DNA from 2 places in the Janthinobacterium sp. FT14W genome. Region 2 is predicted to be linked to the other one. Evidence: predicted binding sites of a transcription regulator. Region 2 holds the regulator's gene; the other holds the start of a gene.
What was found. Region 2 encodes FNR, which switches genes on or off when oxygen is low (the NO sensors DNR and NnrR bind a similar motif). Its sites were predicted from a motif close to TTGATNNNNATCAA; they were not measured.
Positions count from the first base shown of each region.

Region 1: GCN74_RS14055 (glycine-rich domain-containing protein) is a predicted target of FNR. The motif match lies at 2,555-2,568, and genes of this name have one in related genera.

Region 1 is NZ_WFLL01000018.1:43,076-49,667, reverse strand. Features, by position in the region: gene GCN74_RS14075 (NAD-dependent epimerase/dehydratase family protein) at 1-348, shown strand, start outside; gene GCN74_RS14070 (hypothetical protein) at 433-693, shown strand; gene GCN74_RS14065 (hypothetical protein) at 886-1,155, shown strand; gene GCN74_RS14060 (hypothetical protein) at 1,397-1,636, shown strand; gene GCN74_RS14055 (glycine-rich domain-containing protein) at 1,718-2,431, opposite strand; gene GCN74_RS14050 (CHASE domain-containing protein) at 2,625-4,472, opposite strand; gene GCN74_RS14045 (glutamine--tRNA ligase/YqeY domain fusion protein) at 4,668-6,434, opposite strand.
Region 2 is NZ_WFLL01000032.1:18,333-24,924, reverse strand. Features, by position in the region: gene GCN74_RS19975 (response regulator) at 1-2,073, opposite strand, end outside; gene fnr (fumarate/nitrate reduction transcriptional regulator Fnr) at 2,314-3,072, shown strand; gene GCN74_RS19965 (FixH family protein) at 3,076-3,600, opposite strand; gene ccoG (cytochrome c oxidase accessory protein CcoG) at 3,655-5,037, opposite strand; gene ccoP (cytochrome-c oxidase, cbb3-type subunit III) at 5,042-5,962, opposite strand; gene GCN74_RS19950 (cbb3-type cytochrome oxidase subunit 3) at 5,955-6,158, opposite strand; gene ccoO (cytochrome-c oxidase, cbb3-type subunit II) at 6,160-6,592, opposite strand, start outside.

The DNA of each region.
Region 1 (6,592 bases), on a different contig from region 2:
GACGACGTGTACACCAACCATATCCATGCCGATGACCTGGCCCGCATCATCGAGCGGGCCTTGTGGCGGGGCAAGCCGGGACGCGTGTATCACGCCAGCGATGACAGCGAGCTCAAAATGGCGGAGTATTTCGATGCCGTGGCCGATACCTTCGGCTTGCCGCGTGCGCCGCGCCTGCCGCGTGCCGAGCTGCAGCAAGTGGTCACGCCGATGCTGCTGTCGTTCATGTCCGAATCGCGTCGCCTGCGCAATACGCGCATCAAGCGCGAACTGGGCGTGCGCCTGCGCTACGCGCACGTGGCCGATGCCTTGCGGCCGCTGGCTGCCGGCGGGGCCCGCATCGGGTAAAATGGCCGGTTACCTGCGCACTTTTCCTGGGCCGGCGCGCAGCGCGCCGTTCCGGCGCTGCGCCATTCACTTAAGGAATACAGCATGAGCATCCTCACTTACGAAGAATACCTGGACGAGGTCACCACCGTCCTGACGGAACTGTATGACCTCGATGACGACGCCGCCATCAAGCTGGTCGTGGCGGCGCAGGACGCCGAATTTTTTGTCCCGCACGATGCGCATGAGGAAATGCGTACCGTCGAGCAAGCCAAGAAAGATGCGGTCACCCTGTTCGAGCGCAAGCAGAATCGCCAGCAAACGCAGGAAAAGCAGCAACAGCGCGTACGCCAGCAAAAGAAATAAGGATGGGCCGCCGGCCGGCAGGCCGTGGGGCAGCATGGGCTTCGGTGCAATGCCGGGGCCTTGCCATTTGATGTAGCGCAAACGTGTCATGGCGAGCCGGCGATATGGTGAGCAATGTCGTCACGCGTCTTGGCTATTTGTGGCGGGCTCTACAATTAGCGCGACGTCGTTTCCAGTCAGCAGGAGCGAGCCATGCGAGCTACGAGTCACCCCAGCAAGGAACAGGTGCGCGCCTATATGCGCCGCCGTGAGCGTGCGTTGCAACCACCGCCGCCACCCGATGAAATTCGCCGGCAACTGGCCTGGTGCCGCGTGGACGCCTTCCCTAGCGCCAGTCTGCGGGCCACCCCGGCCGGCGTGGCCGTTCAAGGCTGGCACTTGTCAGCGGAAATGGTACGCCTGAGCGCGCTCATGGCGATTGCCTGGTTCATGCGTAGCGGCGTTCTTCATTGTAAAAATTGATGACTTGCAGCAAATTTTTCCGATTTGAGTTATCCTCTAGCACATTCCAAGTGCGTCAATTCTCTTCAATTATCACAATTTTGCTTTAAGTTACGCAAAAATCAACAATAGCGTGTATTATATTGTTTGCGGCGTAAATGCCGCATAAGTGATGGCGCTTTTTAGTGTGTTTACCCTGAATTATTGCAGAAGAGACATTCGGTTTCTTTTTGCATTAATACAACAAGTCGGATTTTTGATCATGTCTCTCAAACAAATTACCTCTTTGCCTACCTACAACCCGAATCGCGTCCTCGATGCGATCATCGACAAGCTGCAACTGAAAAACGATGCCGCCCTGTCGCGTGCTCTGGAAGTGGCGCCGCCTGTCATCAGCAAGATTCGTCACAATACCTTGCCGATCGGCGCCACGATCCTCATCCGCATGCATGAAATCAGCGATTTCAGCATTCGTGAACTGCGCGAACTGATGGCTGCCTAAGAGCGCCTGACAGACGGCAAACTGAGAGGTGCCGTCTGGGTAAGTCAAGCTTGCCGCGTGCGGCAGCCACCTTTGTTTTCTCTATTGCGTGTCGCGGTTCAGCACCGGGCGATCGATATAGAAACGCCCCATCTCCAGGCCAGTCGTGGACGACTTGACCACTGCGGCGGCCAGTGTGGCGGGTGCGCTGGAAAATGCGGTGCTGGCAGCACCGGTCGCGCGGCCCGAATACGCGGTCGCCTGCACCGCTGCGCTGGAAAACGCCGTCTGCACGGCCCGGCCCGAGTACGCCGTCGCCTGTACCGCCGCACTGGAAAATGCTGTTTGTACAGCCCGTCCTGAATACGCGGCTTGCACGGCCCGTCCCGAATAGGCCGCCTGCACGGCGCGGCCCGAATACGCGGTTTCTGCGCGGATATAGTCTTCCCCGAACGTTTGCTCGTACAGCTGCTTCATGCGCTCGCCCACGCGGTGGTGCGCCGCTTCGTCGTCCTCGCCGCGCAAGCCGATGTACGGGAAGTGATGCAGGAAGTAGCCGAAGACCTGTTCGCAGTCGGCCGCATATTTCAAGGTGTCGAGGATGTGGTAGTGCCAGAAGGTATCGACGTCCATCAGCGGCGCCGTTTCTTCTTCCGGAAACTGTTTCATCAGGATCAGGAAGCGCCGGTATTCGAACTCCACCGCATTTGCCTTCTCCAGGCTCCATCCTTCGCCGGATTCCCGGTGCATCAGCTTGACCTTGATCGCGTCCAAATTCAAATCGGCAATTGCCTTGAAACTGTCGTTCGTATCCATGGGTGTCCTTTAGTCGTGGGTATCGTAAAAGCGCTGCGTGAGAAAAAACGGCGAAAAATAGCTGGCTGGTGGCGAGAACTCCTGGCAAGTGGAAGGGTGCCTGGATGCTGCCTGCCAGGCTAATTGTTCTACATCAATATTGCACCTAATCACAAAATACGCAAGTCGAGCTTGTTTCAAGCGGGCGTGCCCGTCAGGTGCTGGCCCTGCTTTCCTCCTGGTAGGGAAATGCGGTGGCGTCCGCGCCCAGCGGTACGCTGACGTGCACGCTCATGCCGGCACCGGGGCTGCTTTCGATGTGGAAAGTACCCCCCAGTAACTTGATGCGCTCCTCGATGCCCACCAGGCCAAACGAGCCCAGCTTGTTGCGTCCGTCGATGGCCGCACCCACGCCGTTGTCGCTGACGCTCATCGACACCGTATCGCGGCACTTTTCCAGCTTGACTTGCACGCGGCTGGCATTGGCATGCTGGGAAATATTGCTCAAGGATTCCTGCAGGATGCGGAACAGGGCCGTGGCGCACTGGTCGCTCAGGCAAATATCGTCGTGGCTTTCGCTCACTTCGCAGGCAATGCCCGTGCGCAGGCGAAACTGCGCCACCTGCCATTCGACGGCCGCATTCACGCCCAGGTCCAGCACGGTTGGACGCAAGTCGTTGATGATCTGCCGCACGCTCTTGATGGTGGCGTCGATCTGCTCCAGGGTCGAGCGGGCGCGGGCGTTCAGGCGCGGGTGGCGGCGCTGCGTGCGCGAGGCCAGCATGTCGGCGTCGATGCGCAGCACCAGCAGGTTCTGTCCCAGGTCGTCGTGGATTTCGCGCGCGATGCGCTTGCGTTCTTCTTCCTTGATCTGGTCGGCATGGGCCGCCAGGCGGCGCAGTTTCTGGTGCGACAGTTGCAGGCGGATCTGGCTGGCGCGCAATTCCTCCGTCATGCCCGTGGCCATCTGGATGGCGCGCCGGCGCGACGACGCCAGGGTATGAAACAGCATATACAGCAGCATGGTGCTGGCAAAGCCCGTCAGCAGGGCCAACCACGGCAGGAAGGCGCCGAAGCGCGTATACAGGTCGCTCTTGCGCACGCTGAACAGCGCTTGCCACACGCGGCCATTATGTTCGATCAGCATCGTGCTGCTCAGATACCGGCCGGAGTTGCCTGGCAGCCACCAGGGCGCATGCATGCCCGCCGTCGTGCTGTCGAAGACAGGGTGCATGTCGTGCGGCAAGTCCAGCGGTTCGCGCGCCTGCGGGCCGATATCGAACAGGGTCAGGCGGACATTGCGTACCGGCATGTCGGCCAGCGCGCTGCGCATCATCGTCACCAGGTCGTAGCCGATGCCGACGGAACCCTGGTAGGCCGCGCGCCTTTGCTCCACTGTGCCGGTCGGCATGCCGTGGCGGTACACGGGCAGGCGCATGGCCATGCCCGTCAGCTGCGGCCGGCCTTCCATCGGCACGGGGACGCCGGAATTGCTGATCTGCCCCGAATCGCGCGACTGCGCCAGCGCTTCGGCGATCAGGGGGCGCGAGGCGATGTCGTAGCCAAACTTCTCCGGGGCGCTGGCAATCGGCTCGATGTACGTCAGCACGGAATATCGGGCGCGCGGGGCGGGTGGCTCGATGGCAAACGGCGGATAGCCGTCGCGCCAGGGCGGATAATCGCGCTGCATGGCCGCTTCGAAGGCGGTGCGCTGCACACCGTCGAGTTCCTGGCTGTAATTGAGATTCATCACGCCCGGGTAGTTCTGTTGCAAGGAGATGTTTGCCACGTAGCGGTGGAATTGCTCGCGGCTCACGTGTTCGTTGGCGTGGAACAGGCTGGCCGTGCCGCGCAGCAGGTTGGCATACGACCTGATGCGCGATTCGATGTTTTTCTGGGTATTGCGGGCCAGATTGTTGAACAGTTCGCTGGCATCGTTTTCGATCGACAGCGAAGCGGCCACGTAGAACAGCAGGCCCGCCATCAGCGACAGCACGAAGCCGAGCAGCCAGAGTGGTCTTTTTTCAGGGGCTAACTGTTGCTCGCCGGCAGTAGAGGACATCGCAATCCGCATCAGGAGGTGGAATCGGGTGCCGCCTGTAGGGCGGTGACCTTGCTGAGTTGCACAAGCACAATTGTAAATTGCTTAATATGTGCACAATATACAAAACTATTGTTAAGGTAGTCAACTGGCAATGTTTCTCCTTGAAACGAAAAAAAACCGCCGCAGCGGTTTTTTCCGTATGCCGTCCAGCCCTTATTTCGCGGGCTGCCAGCTGTCTTTCAGGGTGACGATGCGGTTGAAGACGGGCTTGCCAGGCTGGCTGTCGACCCGGTCGGCCGCGAAGTAGCCGTGGCGCTCGAACTGGAAGCGCTGTTCCGGCTGGGCCAGTTCCGCGCCCGGTTCCAGCCACGCTTGCACGACTTCCTTGGCCAGCGGATTCAGGGCCAGCTTGAAGTCCTTGCCGCCCGCGTCCGGCTGCGGGTCCGTGAACAGGCGGTCGTACAGGCGCACTTCGGCGGGAATCGCCGTCGGCGCGCTGACCCAGTGCATATTGCCCTTGACCTTGTAGTTGGCGCTGCCTTCCGTGCCCGACTTGCTGTCCGGGAAGTAGGTGCAATGCACGGCGATGACCTTGCCGTTTTCATCCTTGTCAAAGCCCGTGCACTCGATCACGTAGCCGTAGCGCAAGCGCACCTTGCTGCCCGGCTTGTCGTCGATGGGCGGATACAGGCGGAAGTAGCCCTTGTTCGGCACTTCCATGAAATCGTCTTCCTCGATCCACAGCTCGCGCGAGATGGGGAAGGTGCGCAAGCCCCGCTCCGGGAAGTGCGGATGCACGGGCGCCGTGCATTCCACGCTCTCGTTTTCAGGGAAATTGTCGATGATCAATTTCAACGGACGCAGCACGGCCACCGTGCGCGGCGCCTTCGGGTCCAGGTCTTCGCGCAGGCAGCCTTCCAGCACGCTGTAGTCGATCCAGCCGTCGGACTTGGTCACGCCCGTGCGTTCGCACATCAATTGAATCGCTTCCGGCGTGTAGCCGCGGCGGCGCATGCCCACCAGGGTCGGCATGCGGGGATCGTCCCAGCCGTCGACGATCTTTTCTTCCACCAGCTGGCGCAGCTTGCGCTTGCTGGTGACGATGTAGGTCAGGTTCAGGCGCGAGAATTCGAACTGGTGCGGCACCGGTTGCTGGAAGAAGCCGCCGGCCGACAGGGTTTCCAGCAGCCAGTCGTAGAACGGGCGGTGGTCCTGGAATTCCAGGGTGCAGATCGAATGCGTGATGTTTTCCAGCGCGTCCGAGATCGGGTGCGTGTAGTCGTACATCGGGTAGATGCACCAGGCGTCGCCCGTGCGGTGGTGGTGCGCATGGCGGATGCGGTAGATGGCCGGGTCGCGCAAGTTCATGTTCGGCGAACTCATGGCATCTTCGCTCATCTTCGCGCGCAGGATGTGCTCGCCATCCTTGAACTGGCCCGCCTTCATGGCGCGGAACAGGGCCAGCGATTCGTCGCGCGGACGGTCGCGGAACGGCGAATTCTTGCCGGCCTGGCCGAAATTGCCCCGGTTGGCGGCCATGTCTTCGGCGCTCTGGCTGTCCACATAGGCAAAGCCGGCCGTGATCAGGTACTCGGCCATCGCGTACAGCTGGTCGAAATAGTCGCTCGCGTAGTGCAGGTGGCTCCGGCCGTCGCCATTCTTCGGTTCCCAGTCAAAGCCCAGCCATTTCACGCTGTCCATGATGGTGTCGACGTATTCCTGCTCTTCCTTCGCCGGATTGGTGTCGTCGAAGCGCAGGTTACACTGGCCGGCATAATCGCGCGCCAGGCCGAAGTTGACGCAGATCGACTTGGCGTGGCCCACGTGCAGGTAGCCGTTCGGCTCCGGCGGGAAACGCGTGATCACCTGGGGCAGGCCGGGACGCACGTGGGCGCCGGCAGCCAGGTCGGCTTCGATGATGTTACGCAAGAAATTGGGCGCCAGCGCTGGCGCGGCGGTATTCGGGTTATCGTTGCTCATTGATCAATGCGGAAGAGTGACAGTAAAAAGCATTTTACCGTACCGCAAGCGCTTTATAAGCACGTATTTGCCCCCATTTCCCAGCATGCAAGCGACGCGGACGCCGTTCTATAGGATAATTCGCCTTTAATTAGTAGAAATTCGCGCCTCCGGAGCCT
Region 2 (6,592 bases):
GGCCAGGCCGTCCATCACGGGCATGTGCCAGTCGGCCAGCACCACGTCGTACGGCTGCTGCTGCGCCAGGCGTTCGCGGTACAGTTCGATGGCGGCAAAGCCGGAATCCACTTCGTCGGCCAGCCAGCCCCATGCCTCGATCAGTTTGACGATCAGTTCGCGCGTGGTGCGGTTATCGTCCGCCACCAGCAGGCGCAGCTGACCCAGGGCCGGCGTGCGCCGCGTTTCGGCCGGCTGCGCCAGCATCTCGAACGGCACGCTGAACCAGAAGCGGCTGCCCTTGCCTTCGCTGCTGGCGACGGCGATTTCGCCGCCCATCATGTGGATCAGCTGCTTGCTGATGGCCAGGCCCAGGCCCGTGCCGCCGAAGCGCCGCGTGATGCTCTGGTCGCCCTGTGAAAACGCGGCAAACAGCTGCTGTTGCTGCTGCGCCGTCATGCCGATGCCCGTGTCGCGCACTTCAAAGCGCAGCCGGGCGCTGCCCTGCTGGCTGTCGGCCAGGCTGACGGCCACCACCACTTCGCCGCTCTCCGTGAACTTGATGGCATTGCCGGCCAGGTTGACGAGGATTTGCTGCAGGCGCTGGGCGTCGCCCACGAGGCGCCGCGGCACGTCGGGCTCGACGGCGATGGCCAGTTCCAGCTCCTTCTCGCCCGCATTCATGGTCATCGTCGTGGCCAGGGTATTCATGACTTCGTCGAGGTCGAATTCGACGGGCGACAATTCCATGCGGCGCGCCTCGATCTTCGAGTAATCGAGCACGTCATTGAGGATGCCCAGCAGCGACTGGCCCGCCACGCGCACCATGGTCAGGTATTTGCGCTGTTCCGTGTCGAGTCTGGTGTTGCCCAGCAAATACACCATGCCCAGCACGGCATTGAGGGGCGTGCGGATTTCATGGCTCATGTTGGCCACGAAGTCGCTCTTCGCGCGGTTGGCCGCCTCGGCCCGGTCGCGCTCCCGCTCCAGCTCTGCCGCGCGCGCTTCGAGTTCCTGCTGCAGGCGGTCGCGTTCGCTCATCAGGCCGTTGAACGCTTCCGTCAGTTCGCCGATCTCGTCGCGCTGCTGCACCGGCACGGGTGTAAAACGGCTGCCGCTGCTACGCAGGGCCAGCAGGGTGTCGCGCAGGCGCACCAGCGGCGACAGCAGGCGCACGGTCACCCAGCCCAGAACGGCAGCGGCCAGCAGCGAGGCGAGGATGCTCCACAGCACCAGACGGTACAGCACGCCATCGAACGGTTCGAAGGCGTCTTCGACGGGCAGCGAGGCGGCCAGCAGCCAGTTCACGGACTTCAGGCGCTTGAAGCTGTTGACGGCCGTGACGCCGCGGCTGTTGGTGCTGACCATGCTGCCTTCGCCGTCTTCCTTCAGCAGCTGCGTGGTCGTCAGGTTGGCATTCGGCTTGCGCGGCTGCAGCAAGCGGCTGGTATCGGGATGCAGCACGTAGCGCGGCACGTCGCCGCGCGTGAGGATGAAGTAATAGCCGCTCTTGCCGATCTTTTCCGTGCGCAGGCGCCCCAGCAGGTTGTCCTTGTACAGGCGCAGCACGCCGATCACCACGCCAGCCACCTGGCCATCGGCAGCCAGCACGGGCGCCACCATCTGCACGATGGGCATGCCGCTCGATTTGCCCAGCATCGGTTCGGTGATCATGGGCTGGCGCGTGCGCAGGACGGTCTGGAAATACTCGCGTTCGGCGACGTTGATGCCGGCGCGTCCTGTCACCAGCGGCATGTCGGCCACGACGGCGCCTTGCGCGTCGAGCACCAGCACGTCGTCGAACAGCACCAGCATCGAGCGGCGCGCATAGTATTCGCGCAGCTTGGCGGGCTGGGCGATCAATTCCGGCGGCTGCTGCCGGGCCGTCAGGGTGACGATCTGCAGCAGCATGGCCAGCTTGTCGTCGAGCTCGGCAGCGGTGCGGCTGATCAGGGAAGACTGCTGGCTCAGCAGTACTTTGGTGAAGTCGGCGCGCATGTGCTGCACCTGGATCATGGTGACGAGCGCGATCATGGCGATCGAGGTCAGGCTGGTGGCCAGCGCGACTTTTGCTTTGATGCCGAGAGGCTTCATGATTTCCTTTTCAGTACCGGGCGGCACAGGCGGCAGATAATGCTGTCAGGAATTTTCCTATCAATGCCCGAGCTTGGCAAGCGCCGCTGCGCAAATTGCCTTGCCCCATACGGGCTTTTGACGATGTTGCCATATAATTAAAGGCTGGACGTCGTTTATTCGCCGAAATTACCGTGAAATTGGCACACGGCAACCCTGTATGCAGTAAACTTGTTGTTGCATTTTCTAAAAGGTACCGACATGACTGAAGCGTTACTCACTCCAACCTTGCCCACAGTGAACGTGGAGGCGTTGCGTGCGCGATGCTCGACCTGCAGCATGCATCAATTGTGCCTGCCGATGGGCCTGGATGTGGGTGATATGGACCGGCTGGACCAGATCATCGGTCGCCGCCGCAAGATCGCGCGCGGCGCCTCGCTGTTCCGCATCGGCGACTCGTTCCAGAACCTGTATGCGATCCGCCTGGGGCACTTCAAGACCTACCAGATCAATCCGGGCGGCGAAGAGCAGGTGACGGGTTTCCAGATGGCTGGCGAACTGCTGGGCATGGACGCCATCAGCGCCGACCGCCACCACTGTAATGCCGTGGCGCTGGAAGACAGCGAAGTGTGTGAAATTCCGTTTTCAAGCCTGGAACAATTGCTGGGCAATATGCCGACCCTGCTGCGCCATTTCCACCGCATGATGAGCCAGGAAATCACGCGCGAGCAAAGCGTCATGCTGTTGCTGGGCAATATGCAGGCGACCCAGCGCTTTGCCGCCTTCATCGTCAACCTGGCGTCGCGCTACGAGGCACGCGGCTATTCGGGCAGCAATTTCCAGCTGCGCATGTCGCGCGAGGAAATCGGCAACTACCTGGGCCTGACCATCGAGAGCGTCAGCCGCTTATTGTCGAAATTCAAGAAGGAAGGCTGGCTGCGCGTCTCGAACCGCGAGATCGAGATCCTGCAGCCGGCCAAGCTGAAGGCCATTACGGCCGGCACGGACAACTGCAAGTAAGATTTACAGCTCTTCATCCGCCTGCAGCGCGATGCTGCGCTGCAGGGGCCAGGTCCAGATGCCGGACAGGCGCCATTCGCGTTTGTCGTTTTCCACCAGCACCTGCCAGCGGCTGCGCTCGAGCATGGGCAGCGCCACCGAAAAGTTGCCGGCCGCATCAGGCTGCAGCAGCAGCTTGATGTCTTTTTCCGGCTGGGTCGCGTGCGCCAGGTGCAGCTGCAGCGGCGCCCGATACGCCTTGCCGAAGCTGTGCACGGAACCGCTGAGGCGCGCTGCCGCCACGTCGTACGATAGCTTGCTTGACATGGCCAGGTCGCTGGCGACCGTATCGCGCCGCAAGTCCTGGTTGATCGCCTTGCCCTGCTTGTAATAATCGCCCACCACCAGCGCGTCGGGCTGCGTAAACGCGATATAGCCCATGGTGCTGCCGACGACGACGGACAGGCCGGGGCCGATCATCAGCAGCCATGGCCAGCGATGCTTGTACCACGGCGCCACGGGGGCTTGCAGCTTGAGGCTGTCGGACATGATATTTCTCCTGTTTAAGCGGCCAATCCCCATGCGGGGATTGGCCTTCCTGCATTAGCGCGGCACGATGAAGACCGCGCTTTCACGCACGTGCAGCGATGGGTCGTCCAGCGATTGCAGCTCGATCGCAATCTTGTTCGAGCCCTTCTCGCCCACGCCGTGCGGCGCGCGCAGGCGGATGGGCCAGCCCAGGGTTTCCGTCGGCTGCAGGGTCACTTCATCGCGCGTCAGCAAGGTCAGGCCCGGCAAGCCGGATACGCTGATTTTAAAATGCTGGCTTTGCTCCGAGGTGTTCATGATCTGCAGCCGGTAGACGTTCTCGATCATGCCGTCTTCCACTTCGCGTCCCATCGAACCGCGGTCGCGGATCACGTCCATTTTCAATGGCGTGCGCAGGGCCAGCGAGGTACATACGGCGATGATGATCAGGGCCAGGATGGAAGTGTAGATCAGGACGCGCGGGCGCATGGCGCGCTGGCGTATCTGCTTCGAATTGAAGTTGTTTTCCATCGCATGGTCGGTACTGTAGCGTACCAGTCCCCGTGGCCGGTCGACCTTGTCCATCACGCTGTTGCAGGCATCGACGCAGGCGGCGCAGCCGATGCATTCATACTGCAGGCCGTTGCGGATATCGATGCCGGTCGGACACACCTGCACGCACAGGGTGCAGTCGATGCAGTCGCCCAGCTTGTCGTTGTTGCCGGCCTTCTTGCTCATGGCGCCACGGGGTTCGCCCCGCTTGGCATCGTAGGTGATGATCAGCGTGTCCTGGTCGAACATGGCGCTCTGGAAACGCGCGTAGGGGCACATGTATTTGCACACCTGCTCGCGCAGCCAGCCCGCGTTGCCGTAGGTTGCCAGGCTGTAGAACAAGACCCAGAACCATTCCCAGGGACCGAAGTTCAGGGTGGTCACCGCCTGCGCCAGTTCCTTGATCGGCGTGAAGTAGCCGACAAAGGTAAAGCCCGTCCACAGGGCGATGGCGCCCCACACCAGGTGCTTGGCCGTCTTCTTGGCCGTCTTGCGCAAGGACGGGCCCTGCTTGTCGAGGGCCATGCGCGCGCTGCGCGTGCCCTCGATCTTGCGTTCCACCCACAGGAAGATTTCCGTGTATACCGTTTGCGGGCAGGAAAAGCCGCACCACACCCGCCCGGCAATGGCCGTGACGAGGAACAACAAATACGCACAGATGATCAGCAGGGCCGCCAGGTAGATGAAATCCTGGGGCCACAGCACGACGCCGAAAATGTAGAACTTGCGCGTGGTCAAATCGAACAGCAGGGCTTGCCTGCCATTCCAGGTCAACCACGGCAAGCCGTAGAACGCGAGCTGGGTAAGCCATACGCATACCCATCGCCAGGTAGCGTAGCGTCCTTTGGCCTCGCGAGGGTAGATTTGCTCGCGGGCCGCATACATCTTGATGACTTGAGGTTCCATTACATCATTTCACGGGCGTCTGGGGATTCGACAGGCTCCAGACATACGCCGACAGCACGTGTACCTTGGACTCGCCGAGGAAATCGCTGAAGGCCGGCATGGTGTTGTTGCGTCCCTTGCGTACGGTTTCCATGATGGTGTCGGCGCTGCCGCCGTACAGCCAGATCTTGTCCGTCAGGTTGGGCGCGCCCAGCATCTGGTTACCCTTCGCATCGGCGCCATGGCAGGCCATGCAGGCGCCGAACTTGGCCTTGCCCAGCACGGACTTGACGGGGTCCGAGGTGGAACCGGACAGGCTCAGCACATAATGGGCCACGTTCTCGACATCCTTTTCGGAGCCCAGGGCGGCGCCCATCGGCGGCATCTGGCCGTTACGGCCGTGCATGATGGTGGTCTTGATGATGTCGGGATCGCCGCCATACAGCCAGTCCTTGTCCGTCAGGTTGGGGAAGCCCTTGTTGCCGCGCGCATCCGAACCGTGGCATTGCGCGCAGTAGGTCAGGAACAGGCGCTGGCCGATGGCTTGCGCCTGCGGATCGGCCGCCACCGTCTTCAGGTCCTGGCTCAGGTACTTGTTGAACAGGGGGCCGTAGTCGGCTTCCGCCTTCTTCAGCTCTTCCTCGTACTGGCCCGTCGATTTCCAGCCCAGGCTGCCGGCATAGTTGCCCAGGCCCGGATACAGGAACAGGTATGCGAGGGAGAAGACGATGGTGATGTAGAACAGCCACATCCACCAGCGCGGCATCGGCGTGTTGAGTTCCTTCAAGTCCTCGTCCCACACGTGGCCCGTGGTGCCGTCGGCGGCGGCGCCGGCGGCCACTTTCACTTTCGACTGCGAGTACAGCAGCACGCCGCAGCCGATGATGCCCAGCAGGGACAGCACGATGATGTAGATATTCCAGAAACCATTGGTAAAGTCAGCCATGGTGATGCTCCTTCGCCAGGTTCATCCCGGCCTCGGCCGGATAGTCGAGCGCGTCGTCGGCGAACGGCAGGCGTGCTGCCGCGTCGAAGTCGCTGTTGCTGCGGCTGAAGGTCCACCACAGGATACCCACGAACGTCGTAAAGGAAACCACCGTCATGACGCTGCTGGCGCTGTCAAACAGGTTTTCGATTGCCATGCTAATTCCTTGTTTTGATTAATGTACCGAGGCCTTGCAGATAGGCGACCAGGGCGTCTTCTTCCGTCTTGTCCTGCAGCTGCGCGGGGCCGGCGGCGATCTCTTCATCGCTGTACGGCTGGCCCAGGCGTTGCAGGGCGCGCATCTTCGGCATGATCTCGTCAGGCACCAGCTTGGTCTTCGCCAGCCAGGGGTAGGCCGGCATGTTCGACTCGGGCACCACGTCGCGCGGGTTGTTCAAGTGCGTGCGGTGCCATTCGTCGCTGTAGCGGGCGCCCACGCGGGCCAGGTCGGGCCCCGTGCGCTTGGAACCCCATTGGAACGGACGGTCGTAGACGAACTCGCCGGCGACCGAATAGTGGCCGTAGCGTTCCGTTTCCGCGCGCAGCGGACGCACCATCTGCGAGTGGCAGTTGTAGCAGCCTTCGCGCACG